Regions from separate parts of the Kitasatospora sp. NPDC058478 genome, predicted to be linked through region 1. Evidence: riboswitches for the same ligand, from Rfam matches in the RefSeq annotation. Region 1 holds a riboswitch; each other region holds the start of a gene.

Region 1 (4,453 bases):
CAGGTTTCGCGGTCGCGCGGCTCGAAGGGGAGGTAGCGGGTGACCTCCGGGTCGCCGAACAGCCCGTGCAGCGCGTCCACGTCGCCGGGGGTGTGGTGATACTCGCGGATGGCCAGCCGGGGGCCGGTGAGTCGTACGGGGACCATGGCAGCCGACCCTACTCCCGGCCAGCGGTTACCGTTCGAGCTATGAACGACGAAGACCTGCGGCTCGCCCCGCGCACCAGGGCCGCCGACCTGCTCGCCTGGGCGGCGGAAGAGGACCGCACCCCGGTGGCCGAAGCGCCGCTGCGCGCGGTGCTGGCCCTGCTGGAGCTGGGCGAGGGCAGGATGCACGACGGCTGGCCCGAACTGACCTCGAACGCGGTGGAGCACCTGCTGTACGAGCGGCTCTACCTGTACGTCCAACCCGAACCGGAGGCGGACCCGTTCGCGTACGGCGCCGCCGTCCGGCTGCTGACCGACCACCAGCGGGCCGCCAAGCGGCTCAACGCCAAGCGCCAGGAGCGGCTGCACGCCGAGGCCGAGTGGCAGGGCGAGGTCGCGGCCGGGCTGCTGCGCCGCGCCGACCTGGTGACCTGGCCCCGGCTGTACGCGCTGCTGCTGCACGCGTACGGGGCGGACGTCACGGATCCGGAGGCGGTGCGGGAGTGGCTGACCGGCTTCCGGGAGCTGGCGCAGGAGGAGCGGCTGGCCAGGTTCGCCGCACTGGCGCAGACCGGCTGGCTGGACGAGGTGGACGAGCAGGGCTGGAGCCCGACCCGGGTGATCTCGGTCGGCATGGCCACCGACGGCGCGCGCCGGCTGCTGGAGCAGGGCCTGATGCGGCGCAGCTACCGCAACCTGACCGAGCTGACCGCGCTGGGGCGGCCGATGCCGGACGAACTGGCCGGGGACTTCGGGGCGTTCGAGGAGGCGGCGGTGGAGGCCGCGCTCGACCTGTACGGGGAGTGGACGGTGCCCGGGCTGCCGCGACTGCTGGTGGAGGAGTTCCCGGACCTCGCGCCGGAGCCGGGGCAGGAGGAGATCGACGCGTACCTGGCGGGGCCGGCGCAGGAGGAGTTCGACGCCCGCCTGGAGGAGCTGGCGGGATCGGCAGTCCCGGCGGACCAGGCAGACCCGACGGACCCGACGGACCCGACGGACCCGGCGGACCCGACGCAGGAGTGACGCGGCGAAGCCCCGGCCGCCGGTGCCTTTCGGTTCCGGCGGCCGGGGCTTCGCGGGTGCGTCAGGGGTTGAGGCCGCGCTGCTGGAACCAGGTCTCCGGGTCGACGGGGGCGCCGCCACCGGGGCGGACCTCCACGTGCAGGTGCGCGCCGGTGACGTTGCCGGTGGCGCCGACCTTGCCGATCTGCTGGCCGGAGCCGACCTTGCCGGAGCCCTTGATGATCGAGGAGAGGTGGCAGTACCAGATCTCGGTGCCGTCGGGCAGGGTCTCGACGATCCGGTAGCCGTACGAGCCGGACCAGCCGGCCGAGGTGATGGTGCCCTGGCCGACCGCGTAGACGGGGGTGCCGGTGTCGGCGGCGAAGTCCAGGCCGGTGTGCAGGTGGGCCCAGTAGCGGGCGCTCTGGCCGTAGTGGGCGGTGAGGTGGTAGTCGCGCACCGGCAGGGTGAGGGCGGCGGCCTTGGCCCGCTCGGCCTCCTCGGCGGCCCGCTTGGCCTCGGCCTCCTTGGCGGCGGCCTTGGCCTCCGCCTCCTTCGCGGCCTGGACGCGGGCGTCCTCCTCGGCGGCGGTGCGCTGGCTGTCGGCCTGCAGCTGGATGCGGGCGGCGAGCGCGAGGCCGGGGTCGGCGGAGAGGGCGACCGGGGTCTCGTCCGGGGTCTCGATGGCGGGGGCGGCGGCCGGGGTGGCGGAGGCGAAGCCGGTGGCGCCCAGGGTGGCGGCGACGGCGGTGACGCCGAGCAGCGGGGAGGTCCCACGGACCTGACGCGGCATCCGGTGCCGGTTGGTCTCGGCGTCCGGGCCCGCGTACTCGGGGCCGTCCGGGCCGGGGTGGTCGAGGAGCCGGGTACCTGCTGCGAGGCCGGCCGGGTGTGCCGGGGTGTGCGTCGACGCCACGGAGGCGCGCTCCTTTCCTTCCTTCGCGCCTACCGGGTTAGCTGACGGGTTCGGAGCAGGAAGGTCTCCTACGGCTGGGCCGGAGCCCCGCCGATTCACCCCAAGGAACGTGGTTCCCCGGCTCCCTGACCTGCCCGGAGGCCGGTCGGCGGGATTAGGCGACGGCGCACGGTGCCGTCTGGGTACGGCGTTGAGGACCGCGCTGCGTTATCAAACGTTAATCCTAGGAGGCCCTGATTCCAAGCCGTTCGCCCGGGACGACCGGAGACAGGCGGGGCACTCTGGGACGCGAAGGGCGTTTTGTCCCCCTTGAGCCCCTTTGGGCATGCTTGAACACCATTGACGCCACCTCACGTGATCGGACGTCAACGGACGGCCCTTCATTCAGGCACTCACCGCCGACCTCCCCCGCTCCACAGGGTGCGAAGGCTTGACGGCTAAGGCTATTAGCCTTAGCTTTATGGCTATCAGCAGCACGTTGAAGCCCCGCACCGGCAACCCCCGGAGGCCCACCATGAACGCCACCAGCGCCCCCACCACCCAGTACCTCGACGTCACCGGCGGCCGCCTCGCCTACGACGACACCCGGCAGGGCGACGGCACCCCCGTCGTGCTGCTCCCCGGAATGCTCGACACCCGCGCCGCCTACCGGCACCTCCACCCGCTGCTGGCCGCCGCCGGCCGCCGGGTCATCACCATGGACCTGCGCGGCTTCGGCGAATCCTCGATCATCTGGGACGACTACTCCCCCGCCGCCATCGCCACCGACGTCCTCGCCCTGCTCGACCACCTCGGCATCGACCGCGCCGTCCTGGTCGGCAACTCCTACACCGGCGCGACGGTCGTCAAGGCCGCCGGCGACGCCCCGGAGCGGGTCGCCGGCATCGCCCTGATCGACGCCTTCATCGAGAACCCCCCGCCCGGCGCCCTCATGCGCGGCGCCCTCCGCGCCATGGGCGCCCTGACCGTCCACTCGCCCGCCTTCTGGGGCCTCTACCACCGCAAGCTGGCCTACCCGGGCGCCAAGCCCGCCGACTTCGACACGTACGTGGCCGGACTCGTCGCCGCCATGCGCACCCCCGGCCGCAAGACCGCCACCCGCGGACACGTCGGCGGGGACTCCGCGCCCGTCGGCTGGACCGCGGCCGTCCGCTGCCCCTCGCTCGTCATCATGGGCAGCAAGGACCCCGACTTCCCCAAGCCGGAAGCCGTCGCCGACCGGCAGGCCGCCGCGCTCAACGCGCGGAAGGTCATGATCGACGGATCCGGGCACTACCCGATGGCCGACAACCCGCAGGCCACCGCCGGCGCCCTGCTGCCCTTCCTCGCCGAACTCGCCTGAGCCCCGCCCACCCCGTCCGCCCACGTCAGCCCCGCCCCCACGCGCCGCCCCGCCCCGCCACGTACGCCTTCCACCGACGGAGAGCCCACACCATGCCCCGAGTAGGACTCACCCCCGAGCAGGTCGTCGACCACGCCCTCGCCCTCATCGACGAGCAGGGCGCCGACGCCCTCACCCTGGCCGCCGTCGCCGCCCGGGCCGGGGTCGCCACCCCGTCGCTGTACAAGCACGTCAGCGGCGGCCTCACCGAACTGCGGCGGCTCATCGCCGTCCGGGTCACCGAGGAACTCGCCGACCGGCTCGCCGAGGCCGCCGTCGGCCGCAGCGGGGACGACGCCGTCGCCACCGTGCTGCGTGCCTACCACGCGTACGCCACCGAGCACCCGCACCGCTACAACGCCCTCCCCCAGGCCCCGCAGCCGGACGACGACCTCACCCGCGCGGCCGGTCGGCTCGTCGGGGTGATCATCGCCGTCCTGCGGGAGTACGGCCTCGACGGCGCGGAGGCGATCCACGCCGCCCGCACCGTCCGCTCCGTCGCCCACGGCTTCGCCTCCCTCTCCATCGGCGGCGGCTTCCAGCTCGCCGAGGACCTGGCCACCACCCAGAGCCGCCTCATCACCCTCCTCACCACCGGCCTCCGCACCTGGCCCACCCCCTGAGACGCCGGCCACCGCACCGACCGCGGCACGACCCGCCCGGCCTCCCGCGACGGCGGAACGGCCAGCGCCCCGGGTGACACATGCGCGAGAAGTCGGCCCCGCCGACTTCCCGTGCGGCGGGCAGGCAGCGGCCTGGGGGTGGTGGGGGTGGACGGGTTAGTGTGGCCGGGCTGACTGGTGGTCATGACAGGGGACCGCCGACCCCTTGGCGGAGGTCCACGTGCCCGCACCGATAGCGAGGGCACGGCGGTGGTATCTGCGGCTGCTGGACGGGAACGCCCGGGCGGCGCGGTACGCGCTGGGGGTGCTGCTCGGAGTGACGGCGGTGCTGAGCGTCCTGCCGATCGTGCTGCCGTACAGCTGGCCGCCGTCGGCGCTGGTGCTG
Region 2 (4,453 bases), on a different contig from region 1:
GGAGCAGGCGGCGGAGAAGTACAACGGCGCCAAGGAGCGGGCCGACCAGCTCCGCAAGCAGTCCGACCAGCTGCAGGACAAGGTGGCCCGCAGCCAGGACGAGATGACCCAGCTCCAGACCGGCCTGGCCGGCGTGGCGGGCGAGCAGTACCGCACCGGCGGCATCGACCCGTCCGTCCAGCTGATGCTCTCCTCGGACCCGTCCGGCTACCTGGAGAAGGCGTCCAGCGCCCAGCAGGCCAGCGCCAGCGAGTCCGAGGCGCTCAAGGGGCTGCTGGACCAGCAGCGCCGGCTGGACCAGGAGAAGTCCGAGGCCGCCGCCGTCCTGGCCTCGCTCGACTCCACCACCAAGGACCTGAACCAGGCCAAGACGGACGTCAACCAGAAGCTCAAGGCCGCGCAGGACCTGCTGAACTCGCTCAGCGCCTCCGACCGCGCCGCGCTGCGGGCCCAGCAGCAGCAGGACGACCGCGCCTCGCGCGGCAGCGACCGGGCCGACCTCGGCAGCCTCCCGCAGGCCGGCGGCTACGCGGGCGTGGCCGTCGCCAAGGCGATGAGCAAGCAGGGCTCGCCGTACGTGTGGGGCGCCACCGGCTCGACCACCTTCGACTGCTCGGGCCTGATGGTCTGGGCGTACGGCCAGGCCGGCGTCTCGCTGCCGCGTACCTCGCAGGAGCAGGGCAACGTCGGCACCAAGGTCACGCTGGACCAGGCCCAGCCGGGCGACCTGGTCATCTACGGCCCCGACCGGCACCACGTCGGGATGTACATCGGCAACGGCATGGTGGTGCACGCGCCGCACACCGGCGACGTGGTGAAGGTGATGAAGGTCGACGCGATGCCGATCAACACGATCCGCCGGGTCTGACGGTCCGACACGCCCGAAGGGCCCCGTCCGGGCCTGTGATCCACGCCACCCTCCGGCCGGGGGTGGCGTTCGGGTTTTGTCCGCCGCGCGAGTCCCCGGTGAAGACTGATCAGCTTTGCGTACGGCGGTGATCACTATGTGTCATATTCACAAAAGAACTTTGGTCTTCTTCCGTCTTTTTTCTGACAAGGATTTGAACGGATCACGGTTCAGTTACTAGGGTCGTGCCCCGAACCACCGCACTCCCGATCGCCCAGCCAGGGTGACGGCGGTGGTTTCCGTCGAGTTCGTGACGCAGCGGGGCGGGCCCAGTGCCTGCCCGACGGGGAGCCCAGCAGTCGGGGGTGCTGTCGAACGGAGCCGGGGAACCACGTTCCTCCGGGGTGAATCGGCGCCAGGTCGGCCGGTGGAACGGCCGTGAGGCGTCGTAGGGCACGCTTCCGGCCCGAACCCGTCAGCTCACCCGGTAGACGGCGTAGGAAGAAGGAGTCCGCCTTCGTGGCGTCCCATCGTCGTCCCAAGCCCGCTAGTCGCACCCGGGTCTCGATCATGACCGGCTTCGCCGCCGCGGCCGTCGCGCTGTCCGCGCAGTCCGGCGCCCACGCCGACCCGCAGCCGACCAAGGACCAGGTCAAGGAGCAGGTCGACCAGCTCAACGAGCAGGCCGAGGTCGCGACCGAGAAGCTCAACGCCGCCCAGGAGAAGCAGCAGCAGCTGCAGAAGCAGGTCACCGACCTCCAGGACCAGGTGGCGCGGCAGCAGGGACAGGTGACCGACCTTCAGGGCGGCCTGGCCGAGATCGCCGGCGAGCAGTACCGCAACGGCGGCATATCGCAGACCGTCCAGCTGATGTTCTCCGCCAGCCCGGACACCTTCCTGAGCCAGGCCGACACGCTGAACCAGGCCGGCGGCACCCAGAAGGGCCAGCTCAAGCAGCTCCAGGACGAGCAGCGCAAGCTCGACCAGGTGCGCTCCGAGGCCCAGGGCAAGCTCGCCGAGATGGAGACCACCACCCAGCAGCTGAAGAGCGCCAAGGACGAGGTCCAGGGCAAGCTCAAGGCCGCGCAGGACCTCTTCAACACCCTGTCCGAGCAGGAGCGCCAGGCGATCCGCGCGGCCGAGGAGAAGGCCGCCGCCGAGGCCAAGGCGAAGGCCGACGCCGCCGCGAAGGCCGCCCAGCAGCAGGCGGCGGCCCAGCAGGCCGCCGACCGCTCCTCCCGCGACAACAGCCGCACCGACCTGAGCGCGTCGCAGGCCCCCGCCGCGCCGGTCACCAAGCCGAGCGCCGGCAGCTCGCGCGGCGCCGCGGCGCTGTCCATCGCCGCCTCCAAGATCGGCAGCCCGTACGTCTACGGCGCCTCCGGCCCCGGCTCCTTCGACTGCTCGGGCCTGATGGTCTGGGCGTTCAACCAGGTCGACGTGGCGCTGCCGCGCACCTCGCAGGAGCAGGCCCACGCCGGTACCCGGATCGGCACCGACCTCTCCCAGGCCCAGCCCGGCGACCTGCTGATCTTCTACGGGGACGCCCACCACGTCGGCATCTACGCCGGCAACGGCCAGGTGCTGCACGCGCCCAAGCCCGGTGCGTCGGTCCGCTACGAGGCGGTCGGCAACATGCCGCTGACCTCCATCGTGCGGGTCTGATCCCCGCGCAGGCCCTCCCAGGCCCGGCCTTCCACCACGGAAGGCCGGGCCTGCGGCTTTTCCGGCGCCTCGGACTGATGTCCGATTACGGGTCAAATATTCGGGTTGGCAGGGGTTTGGACTCGGTTGCCCGGACTCGCTAACGTCTGCCACCGGACTCCGCTTCCAGGGCCGCCCGCGTTGGTGCGGCGGCGGGGCCCCACCGCCGGATCGGAGCCGCTGCCGCCATGCCCGTGCACCGTCGTCCCCAACTGCTCGCCCGTGCGCTGGTGCTGACCGCGGCCGCCACCACCGCCCTGGGCGTGACGGCGGGCGGCAGCGCCCAGGCCGCCCCCGCCGCGCCGGACACGCCCACCCGCAAGGACGTCAAGGCGCAGGTGGAACAGCTCTACGGCGAGGCCGAGCAGGCGTCCGAGAAGTACAACGCCGCCCTGGAGACGCAGCAGCGCCTCCAGGGCGAGACGACCGTCCTCCAGGGCGAGATCGCCGTCGCCCAGGACCAGCTCAACCAGTTGCGCGGCGACCTCGCCACCGTGGCCGGCGCCGAGTACCGCGGCGGCGGCATGGCCCAGACCGTCCAGCTGATGCTCTCCACCGACCCGGAGGGCTACCTGTCCCGGGCCCGCACCCTCGACCAGGCCGCCGAGCGGCAGCAGGAGACCCTGCACGAACTGGCCACCCGCCAGCGCCGACTCGACCAGCGCCGCACCGAGACCGCCGGCAAGCTCGCCGAACTCGACCAGGCCCGCCGCTCGCTCGCCGACAGCAAGCAGCAGATCCAGCAGCGGCTCACCAAGGCCCAGCGGCTGCTGAACAGCCTGGGCGTCGCCGAGCGGGCCCGGATGGCCGCCCAGGACGCCCAGGAGGCCGAGCAGCGCGCCACCCGGGGCACCGACCGGCTGGACCTCGGCACGGCCCCGCCCGCCTCCGAACGCGGGGCGGCCGCGCTGGCCGCCGCGGTGCGGATGATCGGCTCGCCCTACCTCTACGGATCCACCGGGCCCCGCGCCTTCGACTGCTCCGGTCTGATGTACTACAGCTGGCGGCAGGCCGGAGTGACCCTGCCGCGCACCTCGCAGGCCCAGGCGTACGCCGGGCAGCGGGTCAGCCTCTCCGAAGCGCGGCCGGGAGACCTGGTGATCTTCTACCGGGACATGCACCACGTCGGGATGTACGCCGGCGGCGGGGTGATCGTGCACGCCCCCTACCCGGGCGCCAGGGTCCGCTACGAGAGCGTCAACGCGATGCCGGTCGCGGGGGTGGTCCGGCTCTGAGCCCGGCACCGTCCGACCCCGACGCCCCCCACCCGATAGACGGCGCCCGCCGGACGCTGTCCCGGCGCGGTGCGCTGCTGCTCGCGGCCGGCGGGCTGGCCCAGCTGTCGCTGCCGCCGGCCGCCCCGGCGGCCCCCTCGGCGGCCGGGCGGGCGTCGGGCCGGTGGGCGGCGGACCGGCGGGCCGAGGTGGCCGCACTGCTGGGCACGCGGGCCCGGGCGCTGCCCTCCTGGTCCGGACCGGCGGCGATCGAGGCCGGCTACCGCAACCTGGTGCTCGGCGCGGACGCCGGGCCGGAGCGGCTCACGGCCGCCGCCGACCTGGCGGTCCGGATCACCGGGTACGACGACTACCCGGTGGTGTACCCGCGTCGGATCGACCTGGTCCGGGCCGGCGGCAGCTGGCGGGTCGACCGGGAGGAGAGCGCGAGCGGGCCCCCGGCGCTCTGGGACCTCGGCTCCGCCCGCTCCGCGGCGGGCGCGCACTGCCTGGTGCTCGGCTTGGCCGGCGGGCCCGACCCGGCCGGCCTGGTCGCGGTGGCGGACCGGGCCGTGCCCGCCGTGAGCGAGGTCTGGGGCACCGGCTGGGCGGGCCGCCTGCTGCTCGAAGTGCCCGCCACCGCAGAGCAGTTCGCCCGGCTGCTGGAGGTCGACCCGGCGGGCTGGAC
Region 3 (4,453 bases), on a different contig from region 1:
GGCTGAGCCTGCTGCTCCGCGGAGCGGCTGAGCTTGCTACTCCGCAGAGCGGCTGTGCTTGCTATTCCGCGGAGCGGCTGTGCTTGCTATTCCGCGGAACGGAAGCGCGGGAAGGCGCCGCGGCCGGCGTACTCGGCGGCGTCGTCGAGGATCTCCTCGATGCGCAGCAGCTGGTTGTACTTGGCGACGCGCTCGGAGCGGGCCGGGGCGCCGGTCTTGATCTGGCCGCAGTTGGTGGCGACGGCCAGGTCGGCGATGGTGACGTCCTCGGTCTCGCCGGAGCGGTGCGACATCATGCAGCGGTAGCCGTTGCGCTGGGCCAGCTCGACGGCGTCCAGGGTCTCGGTCAGCGAGCCGATCTGGTTCACCTTCACCAGCAGCGCGTTGGCGGTGCCGGTCTCGATGCCCCTGGCCAGGCGGGCCGGGTTGGTGACGAACAGGTCGTCGCCGACCAGCTGGACCTTGTCGCCCAGCTTGACGGTCATGGCCTTCCAGCCGTCCCAGTCCGACTCGTCCAGCGGGTCCTCGATGGAGACCAGCGGGTAGGCGTCGACCAGCTCGGCGTAGTACTCGATGAGCTCGGCGGCGGAGATGGCCTTGCCCTCGAACTGGTAGGCGCCGTCCTCGTAGAACTCGGACGCGGCGACGTCCAGGGCGAGCGCGATGTCGCGGCCGGGCACGTAGCCGGCCTTCTGGATGGCCTCGGTGATGAGGTCCAGGGCCTCGCGGTTGCTGTCCAGGTTCGGCGCGAAGCCGCCCTCGTCGCCGAGGCCGGTGGACAGGCCGCGCTCCTTCAGCACGCCCTTGAGGGTGTGGTAGACCTCGACGCCCCAGCGGACGGCCTCGGAGAAGGACTCCGCGCCGATCGGGGCGATCATGAACTCCTGGATGTCGACGTTGGAGTCCGCGTGCGAACCGCCGTTGAGGATGTTCATCATCGGAACGGGCAGCACGTGCGCGTTCGGGCCGCCCAGGTAGCGGAACAGCGGCAGGTCGCTGGCCTCGGAGGCGGCGTGCGCCACGGCCAGCGAGACGCCCAGGATCGCGTTGGCGCCGAGCGAGGACTTGTCCGGGGTGGCGTCCAGGTCGAGCATGGCCTGGTCGATCAGGCGCTGCTCGGTGGCGTCGTAGCCGACCAGCTCCGGGCCGATCTGCTCGATGACGGCCAGGACGGCCTTCTCCACGCCCTTGCCGAAGTAACGGTTCTTGTCACCGTCGCGCAGCTCCAGCGCCTCGAAGGCGCCGGTGGAGGCACCCGACGGGACAGCGGCACGACCGGTGCTGCCGTCGTCGAGGCCGACCTCGACCTCGACCGTGGGGTTGCCACGCGAGTCGAGAATCTCACGGGCTACGACGACATCGATGGACGGCACGAGGCATCTCCTTGCGGAAGCAGGGTCCGGCTGACGTTGGGTGCTGCCGGCGGGACGATTGCGGAGTCGTTACGACCAGAGCCTAACCGCCCCGGCCCCCGGGGCCGCGCTGGCCTCGGTCCCGTCTCAGCGTGTGGCCCCGCTACCCACCAGTAGTTCACCTGCTTGCCTGATCGAAGCGGGCGAATACGGGGGAATGCGGGCGAAGGGGGACGGCGCCCGTCCCCCTTCGCCCGCAGGGCACGGGCCGCTCAGGGCCCGGGCCGCTCAGCCGAGGTGCAGCACCTGGCCGGGCATGATCAGGTTGGGGTTGCCGCCGACGGTGCCGCGGTTGCCGTCGTACACCGACTGCCAGCCGCCGGACACGCCCTGGGCGGCGGCGATCGTCGACAGCGTGTCGCCGGCCCGGACGGTGTAGTCGTGACCGCCCTGCGCGGCGGCGGGCTGCGCGGGCTGCGCGGCCGGGGCGGACTGCGCGGGCTGCGCGGGCTGCGCGGCGCGGGGCGCGTACTGCGGCTGGGCGGCGGGCTGGCCCGCGTACTGCTGGTAGACGCTCTGGTGGCTGGTCCAGTACCAGGCGCCGTTGTTCTGGTACCAGTACACCTTCGCGTCGGCGTCCCAGCCGGCCTTGCCGGAGAAGCCCTGGGTCTGCGGCTGCGTCTGCTGCGGGGCCTGCTGGACGGGCTGCTGGGCGGCCGGCTTCGGGGCGGCCTGCTGGACCGGCTGCTGGGCGGGCTTCGGGGTCTGCGCCTGCTGGGTCGGCTTGGCGGCGGACTGCTTGGCGGGCTTGGCGTCCGTGGAGGTGTCCACGGAGGCCGGGGCGCCGCCCTTGCTCAGACCGGCCTTCTGGGAGCAGACGGGCCAGGCGCCCGGACCCTGCGAGGCCAGCACCTTCTCGGCGACCGAGATCTGCTGCGCCTTGCTGGCCTGGTTGGCCTGCGGGGCGTAGGAGGTGCCGCCGTACGCCTTCCAGGTGCTGGGCGTGAACTGCAGGCCGCCGGAGAAGCCGTTGCCGGTGTTGATGCTCCAGTTGCCGCCGCTCTCGCACTGGGCGACGGCGTCCCAGGTGGAGGCCGGGGCGGCGGAGGCGCCGGTGGCGGTGAGGAGCGGCATCGCGAGTCCGACGCCGGCCACACCGGCGACGGCGATGGCCTTCTCGGTCTGGGTGCGACGACGGTGGCGGCCAGTTCCAACGAACAGCATGACGAGGTCCCTCTCCGCACGCCTGCGAGGTGAGCTGTCGGGTTCGGACCGGGAGGTGGCCCGGCCGCCGAAAGCGGAAACGATTCCGCTCGGGCGGCTTCACCCCAAGCCGTTGGGGAACGGCAACAAACCTGGTTCCCCCGCCCCTGCCCAGGGTCTGGTCGGTTTCCCGTGACGCGGCGGGCAGGATTCGGCGTTCCGCGCACGAGGTCCGCAGCTGCGAACTCCAGGGAGAGTAGACAGATCATCAGACCAATAACAAGCTCATATCACCGATATCACGCACAAATTACGGCGCGTGGTCAATCGCCTACCAACGGCGGCGGTATGTCCGGATTAATGCGGGTTCAGACCCGGCTCCACGACCCGCCGGAGACGCGCCGTCAGCGTGTCGGAGCGTCGGCCGGCGCGACCGGCGCGTGCGGAGAGCGGGCCTCCGGAGTGAATTCGACCGGGAGTTCCCGCAGGCCACGCATGATCAGGCCGCCCCGCCAGCGCAGGTCCTCCGGGTTTTCCGCGAGCCGCAGGTCCGGCAGCCGGGAAAGCAGCGTGGTCAGTGCGCTCCGCCCCTCCAGGCGGGCCAGCGGGGCGCCGATGCAGTAGTGGATCCCGTGGCCGAAACCCAGGTGCGGATTGTCCGTGCGGGCCAGGTCCAGGGTGTTCTCGTCCGCGAACCTGGCCGGATCGCGATCCGCCGCGGCCAGCACCACCAGCACCGGATCGCCCACCGGGATGTCCACCCCGCCGATCGACAGCGGCCGCGTCGCGAAGCGCCACGTCGCCATCTCCACCGGCCCGTCGTAGCGCAGGAGTTCCTCGATCCCGGTGTCCAGCAGCGCCGTCTCGCCGCGCACCACCGACTCCTGCAGCAGCCTGCGCTGCTCCGGGTTGCGCAGCAGCGCGTACGTGCCGTTGCCGATCAGGTTGACGGTCGTCTCGAACCCCGCGAACAGGAGGATGAACGCCATCGCGGCGGCCTCGTTCTCGTTCAGGTGCTCGCCGTGGTCGCTCGCCCGGATCAGGCCCGAGATCAGGTCCTCGCCCGGATCCGCCCGCTTGCGGTGGATCAGCTCCAGCAGGTACGCCCGCATCCGCTTCACCGCCCGCCCCACGCCGCCGCGTTGGCCGCCTCCGTGGCCCGGCTTCGTGTGTCGCAGCATCATCCCGGCCCAGTCCCGGAAGTCGTCCTGGTCCTCGGCCGGCACGCCCAGCAGGTCGCAGATCGCGTAGATGGGGAGCGGGAACGCGAACTCGTGGATCAGGTCCGCCGAACCGCGCTGCGCGAAGCCGTCGATCAGCCGGTCCGTGAGCTGCTGCACCCGCGGCTCGAACTCCGCCACCCGGCGCGGCGTGAACGCCTTCGACACCAGCCGGCGCAGCCGGGTGTGGTCCGGCGGGTCGATGTTCAGCAGATGCGTCATCAAGTCCGCCTGGCGCTCCCCCGGAATTCCCACCCGCCCGGTGCGGTGCGCCTGCTCGCTGTGGTGCGCCGGGTTCTTCGACAGCCTGCTGTCCGCCAGCGCCTGCCGCGCGTCCGCGTAGCGGGTCACCAACCAGGCCTCCACCCCGCTCGGCAGCGTCGTGCGGTGCACCGGGGCGTGCTCGCGCAACCAGGCGTAGGCGGGGTACGGATCGGTGGCGAACTCCCAGGTGAAGAGCTGCGGGGCGGCGGGGTCGGGCTGCACTGGCATGCGTCGACCGTATCCGGTGGGTCGGGGCCGCACCGCCTCCGGCGGCCGCGACCGGCGGAGCCGGATCGTCGACACCCGGCGGACGGCCCGCCAACGCTCCGTGGACGCCTCGTGGACGGTCCGTGGACAGCTCTTGGACAGCTCTTGGCCGGGCGGCGGGCGTGACCCTGGTCACCTGAGGGGTAA
Region 4 (4,453 bases), on a different contig from region 1:
AGCGAGCGGATCGACGCGCCGTTCATCTCGCCGGACGACCGGGCCGCGATGTGGATGGCCGTCCAGCACCTGGCCGAACTCGGGCACGAGCGGATCGGGCTGGCCGTCGGGCAGCGGCGGTACGTGCCGGTGCTGCGCAAGATCGAGGGCTTCACGGCGGCGATGCGCGAGGTGCTGGGACGGAGCCAGGAGGAGGCCGAGGAACTCGTCCACCACACGCTGTTCAGCGTGGAGGGCGGGCACGCGGCGGCCGGCGCACTGCTGGACAAGGGCTGCACGGCGATCGTCTGCGGCAGCGACATGATGGCGCTCGGGGCGATCCGGGCGGTGCGGCAGCGTGGACTGTCGGTGCCGCACGACGTCTCGGTGGTCGGCTTCGACGACTCGCCGCTGATCGCCTTCACCGAGCCGCCGCTGACCACGATCCGCCAGCCGGTCGAGGCGATGGCGACCGCGGCGGTGGACGCGCTGCTGGAGGAGGTCGGCGGGAACGCGGTCCAGCGCGGGGAGTTCATGTTCCAGCCGGAGCTGGTCATGCGCGGCTCCACGGGGGCCTGCGCGCGCTGAGGACGGTCAACGGACGGGCCCCGGAGAGCTGTTGCTCTCCGGGGCCCGTTGCGTGCCGCCCGGGTGCCGGGTCAGCCCTCGTGGTCCGTGGGGCGGCTCTCGGTGAGCCGTTGGCCGTCGGTGGCGTCGCCGGTGCGGGTCTCGGTGCGGCGGCCGCGGGCCAGGTAGTCGCGCAGGACGAGTTCGACGGCGTCCTGCGGGTTCTTGGTGCCGGAGAGCATCATCGCGTCGATCGCGAGGTTGGCGTCGAGTGTGACGGTGACCTGGGCCATGGTGACTCCTCCTCGGGTGCCGGAGCAGCAGCATGCCCGCTGGGGGCGGGCTTTGACCATGGCCTCGGGCGGTCCTGCCCGGCGGTCTGCCGGCGGCCTTCCTACGGCGCCGGGCGACCGCCGGGGCGGGCGGCGACTGACAGATAACAGATGATGAAATCTGTTATCTGAAATCTGTTATCTGTCAGCCGTCAGTTGTCAGCTGTCACCCGCGGGTCGTGCTCAGACCCGGCCGGCGAAGTCCGGCGCCCAGTTGGCGACGGTCTGCAGGCGCACGCCCGAGCTCGGGTTGGCGGCCTCGACGTACTGGCCGCCGCCGATGTAGATCGCGACGTGGTAGACGCCGGAGTTCTGGCCGTTGTTGGACCAGAACAGCAGGTCGCCCGCCTGCAGGCTGTCCAGCGAGACGCGGGTGCTGGCGGCGGCCTGGTCGGCGGCGACGCGCGGGACGGAGACGCCCGCGGCGCGCAGCGCGGCCTGGGTCAGGCCGGAGCAGTCCCAACCGCCGTTGCCGGTACCGCCGTAGACGTACGCCTGGCCGACCTTCGACTGGGCGAAGGAGACCGCGGCGGCCATGCTGCCGGTGGCGGCCGGGGTCTGAGCGGGGGTCTGCGCCTGGGCGGCCGGCTTGGAAGCCGGCTTGGCGGCCGGGGCCGGGGCCGGGGCCGGGGCCTGCGGCTGGGCGGTCGGCTTGGCGTTCACGGCGGCGCCGTTGGAGGTCTGGCCGGACTTCTGCGAGCGGTCGAACCAGGTGAAGTCCGAGCCGGACTGGTCGGTCTGAGCCGACTGCTGGGCCTGGCCGCCGTCCTTGAACGAGAGGCGCTGGCCCGGGTAGATGGTGTCCGGACCCTCGGTCAGGGTGCCGCGGTTGAGCTCGTACAGCCGCTGCCAGCCGCCCTGGAGGTTGTGCTTGTCGGCGATCGAGGACAGCCAGTCGCCGGAGGTGACGGTGTAGTCGTCGCCCTGGGGCTGGGCGCTGTTCTGGGCCTGGTTCTGGCCCTTCTGCGCCGAGGTGCCGTTGGCGGAGTCGGCGGGGGCCTGTGCCTGGTCCTGGGCCGGTGCGGCCGGCTTGGCGGGCTTCGCGGCCGGGGTGGCCGGGGTGGCCGGGGCCTGGCTCTGTGCGGGCTTGGCGGCCGGGGTGGCCGGGGTGGCCGGCTTCGCGGCGGGCTTGGTGGCGGTCGAGCTGGCAGCCGAGCCGGTGGTCGAGCCGGCCGAGGTGTCGACGGTGGCCGGGGTGCCGCCCTTGGTCAGGCCGGCCTGGACCGAGCACACCGGCCAGGCGCCGGGGCCCTGCGAGGCGAGGACCTTCTCGGCGACGGCGATCTGCTGGTCCTTGGTGGCCTGGTTGGCCTGGGGGGCGTACGCGGTGCCGCCGAAGGCGGCCCAGGTGCTGGAGGTGAACTGCAGGCCGCCGTAGAAGCCGTTGCCGGTGTTGATGCTCCAGTTGCCGGTGCTCTCGCACTGGGCGACCTTGTCCCAGGTGGCGACGGAGGCGGCGGAGGCGGTGCCGGAGGTGAGGCAGGGGATGGTGAGGCCGACGCCCGCGACGCCGATGGCGGCGATCACGCGTCGGGTACGACTGGACAGACGGGTGCCGTTGGTGGGCAGCATGAAGACGCAGTCCTCTCCCACGCCTGCGAGGTGAGCTGTCGGATTCGGGCTGGAGTTGCCCGGCCGCGCTGTGGGCGCGGCTTCACCCCTAGCCCTGGATCGTTCCGGGGAACGGTCCGGGGCGACTTACCTGTGGGTCCCCCGCTCCTGCCGTGGTGCGTTTTCGCGCTGCCAGGACATCCGACGGCAGGACTCGGCGTCGCGGATGAACTGGGTTCGTGTGGCCACGAACGGGGAGCACGTTAAGCAGACTTAAGTTCAAACTGCAAACACCTGTGACGCGCATCACGGTTTGGCGAGAACGGTCGTTCCCCTCGCTCGCCATGATCGAAAATGGCCGATTTCCGGCAATGCCGCGAAGGGCGTGCGCAACTGTCTGTGCTTCAGGAGGCGGGTGGCGGCGGGTCGGGCCCCCCGGGGCCCGCCCGCCGAGAAGGAGGTGCGTCCACACTGTGGCCGTCGGGGGATGGATCGAGCGGCGGCGAACAAATGCGGATAGAACGGACATCACGCCTATTCGCCCCTTAACTCCCTTACGGGGCAAGCAGGAAGGGCCCGGAACGTAGCCGTTCCGGGCCCTTCACGCGTGCGGTGACCGCTACTGGCCGGCCGAGTCCTCGGTGGCGGTGCGAGCGGCGTGGGCGGCGTGACCGCCCCGGCCGGAGTGGTCGGCGTGCGCGCCCTCGGCGGCCTCCGCCGCCTCGGCCTCGGCCTGCGCCAGGGCCTCGGGGGAGGGTGCCGGCAGCGCGGCCAGGTAGGTGGCGGCGATCAGCTGGCCGACCGTCGGGTAGGCGCCCAGCGGCGCCGCGGACGGGCAGCCGGTCTCCTCGGCGGCCGTGGCGAGCAGTTCGGAGTCGGCCTCCGGCCCGATCACCAGCGGTGCCAGCGCCGGGCGCTGGGAGCCGGTCTCCTTGAGGTGGTTGACGGCCGCGGCGACCGAGCCCGGCACGTCGAGCGCGGCGGGCACGACCGGGACGGCCAGCCGGGCCGCCAGCAGGACACCGGTGATGCCGGCCGCGGCAGCGGCCTCCTCGCCGCCGACGGTGGTCAGCACGACGCCGTCCGCGGCGGTCGCGATGGCGAACAGCCGGGCCCGGTCGGCGCGTGCCAGGCCGGCCTCGGACAGGCGCACGTGCACGGCCTCGGCGAGCAGCGGGTGCGGGCCGAGCACGTCGGTGACGGGGGCTCCGTACTCCGCGGCGAGGGCGTGAAGTTCGGTCAGGAATCCGTGCGGGCCGGGTACCAGCGGCACCAGGACCGGCGCGGGCAGGCCGGCCTCGGCGGCCATGGCCAGCAGTTCGGCGACGGTGCGGTCGTCACTGTCGACCCCCTGGGCGGCTTCGCCCGGGAGGTAGCCGACGGCGGTCTGGATGCCGCTCTGCTCGCTGCGGACGATCGACAGCAGCTCCTCGACGACCGAGCGGGACTCGGGCCCGGCGGTCGCGGGCACGGCGAGCACCAGGGCCGGGGAGCCGGCCGGGATCTCGGGGCGCTCGGGGCGGCGGTGGCGCCCCCGCGCACGGGAGCCTGGAGTGCGGACGGGCAGTGGCGCGCCCGGGATGGCTGCGGTGCTCATGCCGGAGATCGTAGGACATCGGCCCGTCAGGCCTGCATTCGGCTGCCGTTCGAGTTTCACGTGGTCATGGCGGGTGCGCCGCGTTCCCGCCGTGTCCGTCCGGGCGGTTTGCCCGCAATCCGGACATATCTCACCCAGCCTTCGAGCGATCACCGCTCGTAGCCCTGACGTGTCCGACGGGGCGTCGAGTTGCCTGTGTGGCGCGTGAGATGTCTCACAGCCAGGAGGTCGCCTGACGGAGCGTCACGGCAGCGCGACTCCGGGCGTCTGAAGATCAACATTCAGCGGGGAACCGCTCACGGCCGGTTATCGAGAATCTGGCGATTCACTCGGCTATGTCCGTTTACGTACCGTCAGGAGAAGGGCCCGTGAAGAGTTCGGAACTGCCGGTGAAAGGCCTCGTGCACCTGCAATGTCCCGTGCTGAT

Evidence for each region. A riboswitch is a leader RNA that binds a small molecule or an ion and turns the genes downstream of it on or off. The one in region 1 is predicted to bind cyclic di-AMP.
Region 2: it holds a riboswitch for cyclic di-AMP, as region 1 does, so the genes downstream of both, ACFWPT_RS14500 (NlpC/P60 family protein) here and ACFWPT_RS16405 (M23 family metallopeptidase) in region 1, are expected to answer to the same signal.
Region 3: it holds a riboswitch for cyclic di-AMP, as region 1 does, so the genes downstream of both, ACFWPT_RS38935 (transglycosylase family protein) here and ACFWPT_RS16405 (M23 family metallopeptidase) in region 1, are expected to answer to the same signal.
Region 4: it holds a riboswitch for cyclic di-AMP, as region 1 does, so the genes downstream of both, ACFWPT_RS38465 (transglycosylase family protein) here and ACFWPT_RS16405 (M23 family metallopeptidase) in region 1, are expected to answer to the same signal.

What each region holds. Positions count from the first base shown of each region.
Region 1 is NZ_JBHXML010000026.1:21,494-25,946, forward strand. It holds gene ACFWPT_RS16395 (GNAT family N-acetyltransferase) at 1-146, opposite strand, end outside; gene ACFWPT_RS16400 (hypothetical protein) at 189-1,169, shown strand; gene ACFWPT_RS16405 (M23 family metallopeptidase) at 1,231-2,064, opposite strand; cyclic di-AMP (ydaO/yuaA leader) riboswitch at 2,077-2,235, opposite strand; gene ACFWPT_RS16410 (alpha/beta fold hydrolase) at 2,525-3,406, shown strand; gene ACFWPT_RS16415 (TetR/AcrR family transcriptional regulator) at 3,499-4,068, shown strand; gene ACFWPT_RS16420 (PP2C family protein-serine/threonine phosphatase) at 4,289-4,453, shown strand, end outside.
Region 2 is NZ_JBHXML010000022.1:35,386-39,838, reverse strand. It holds gene ACFWPT_RS14505 (NlpC/P60 family protein) at 1-868, shown strand, start outside; cyclic di-AMP (ydaO/yuaA leader) riboswitch at 1,207-1,356, shown strand; gene ACFWPT_RS14500 (NlpC/P60 family protein) at 1,367-2,512, shown strand; gene ACFWPT_RS14495 (NlpC/P60 family protein) at 2,740-3,786, shown strand; gene ACFWPT_RS14490 (hypothetical protein) at 3,975-4,453, shown strand, end outside.
Region 3 is NZ_JBHXML010000114.1:6,936-11,388, forward strand. It holds gene eno (phosphopyruvate hydratase) at 87-1,373, opposite strand; gene ACFWPT_RS38935 (transglycosylase family protein) at 1,641-2,576, opposite strand; cyclic di-AMP (ydaO/yuaA leader) riboswitch at 2,582-2,749, opposite strand; gene ACFWPT_RS38940 (cytochrome P450) at 2,960-4,267, opposite strand.
Region 4 is NZ_JBHXML010000109.1:4,282-8,734, forward strand. It holds gene ACFWPT_RS38455 (LacI family DNA-binding transcriptional regulator) at 1-567, shown strand, start outside; gene ACFWPT_RS38460 (hypothetical protein) at 639-839, opposite strand; gene ACFWPT_RS38465 (transglycosylase family protein) at 1,062-2,471, opposite strand; cyclic di-AMP (ydaO/yuaA leader) riboswitch at 2,458-2,618, opposite strand; gene ACFWPT_RS38470 (hypothetical protein) at 3,049-4,026, opposite strand.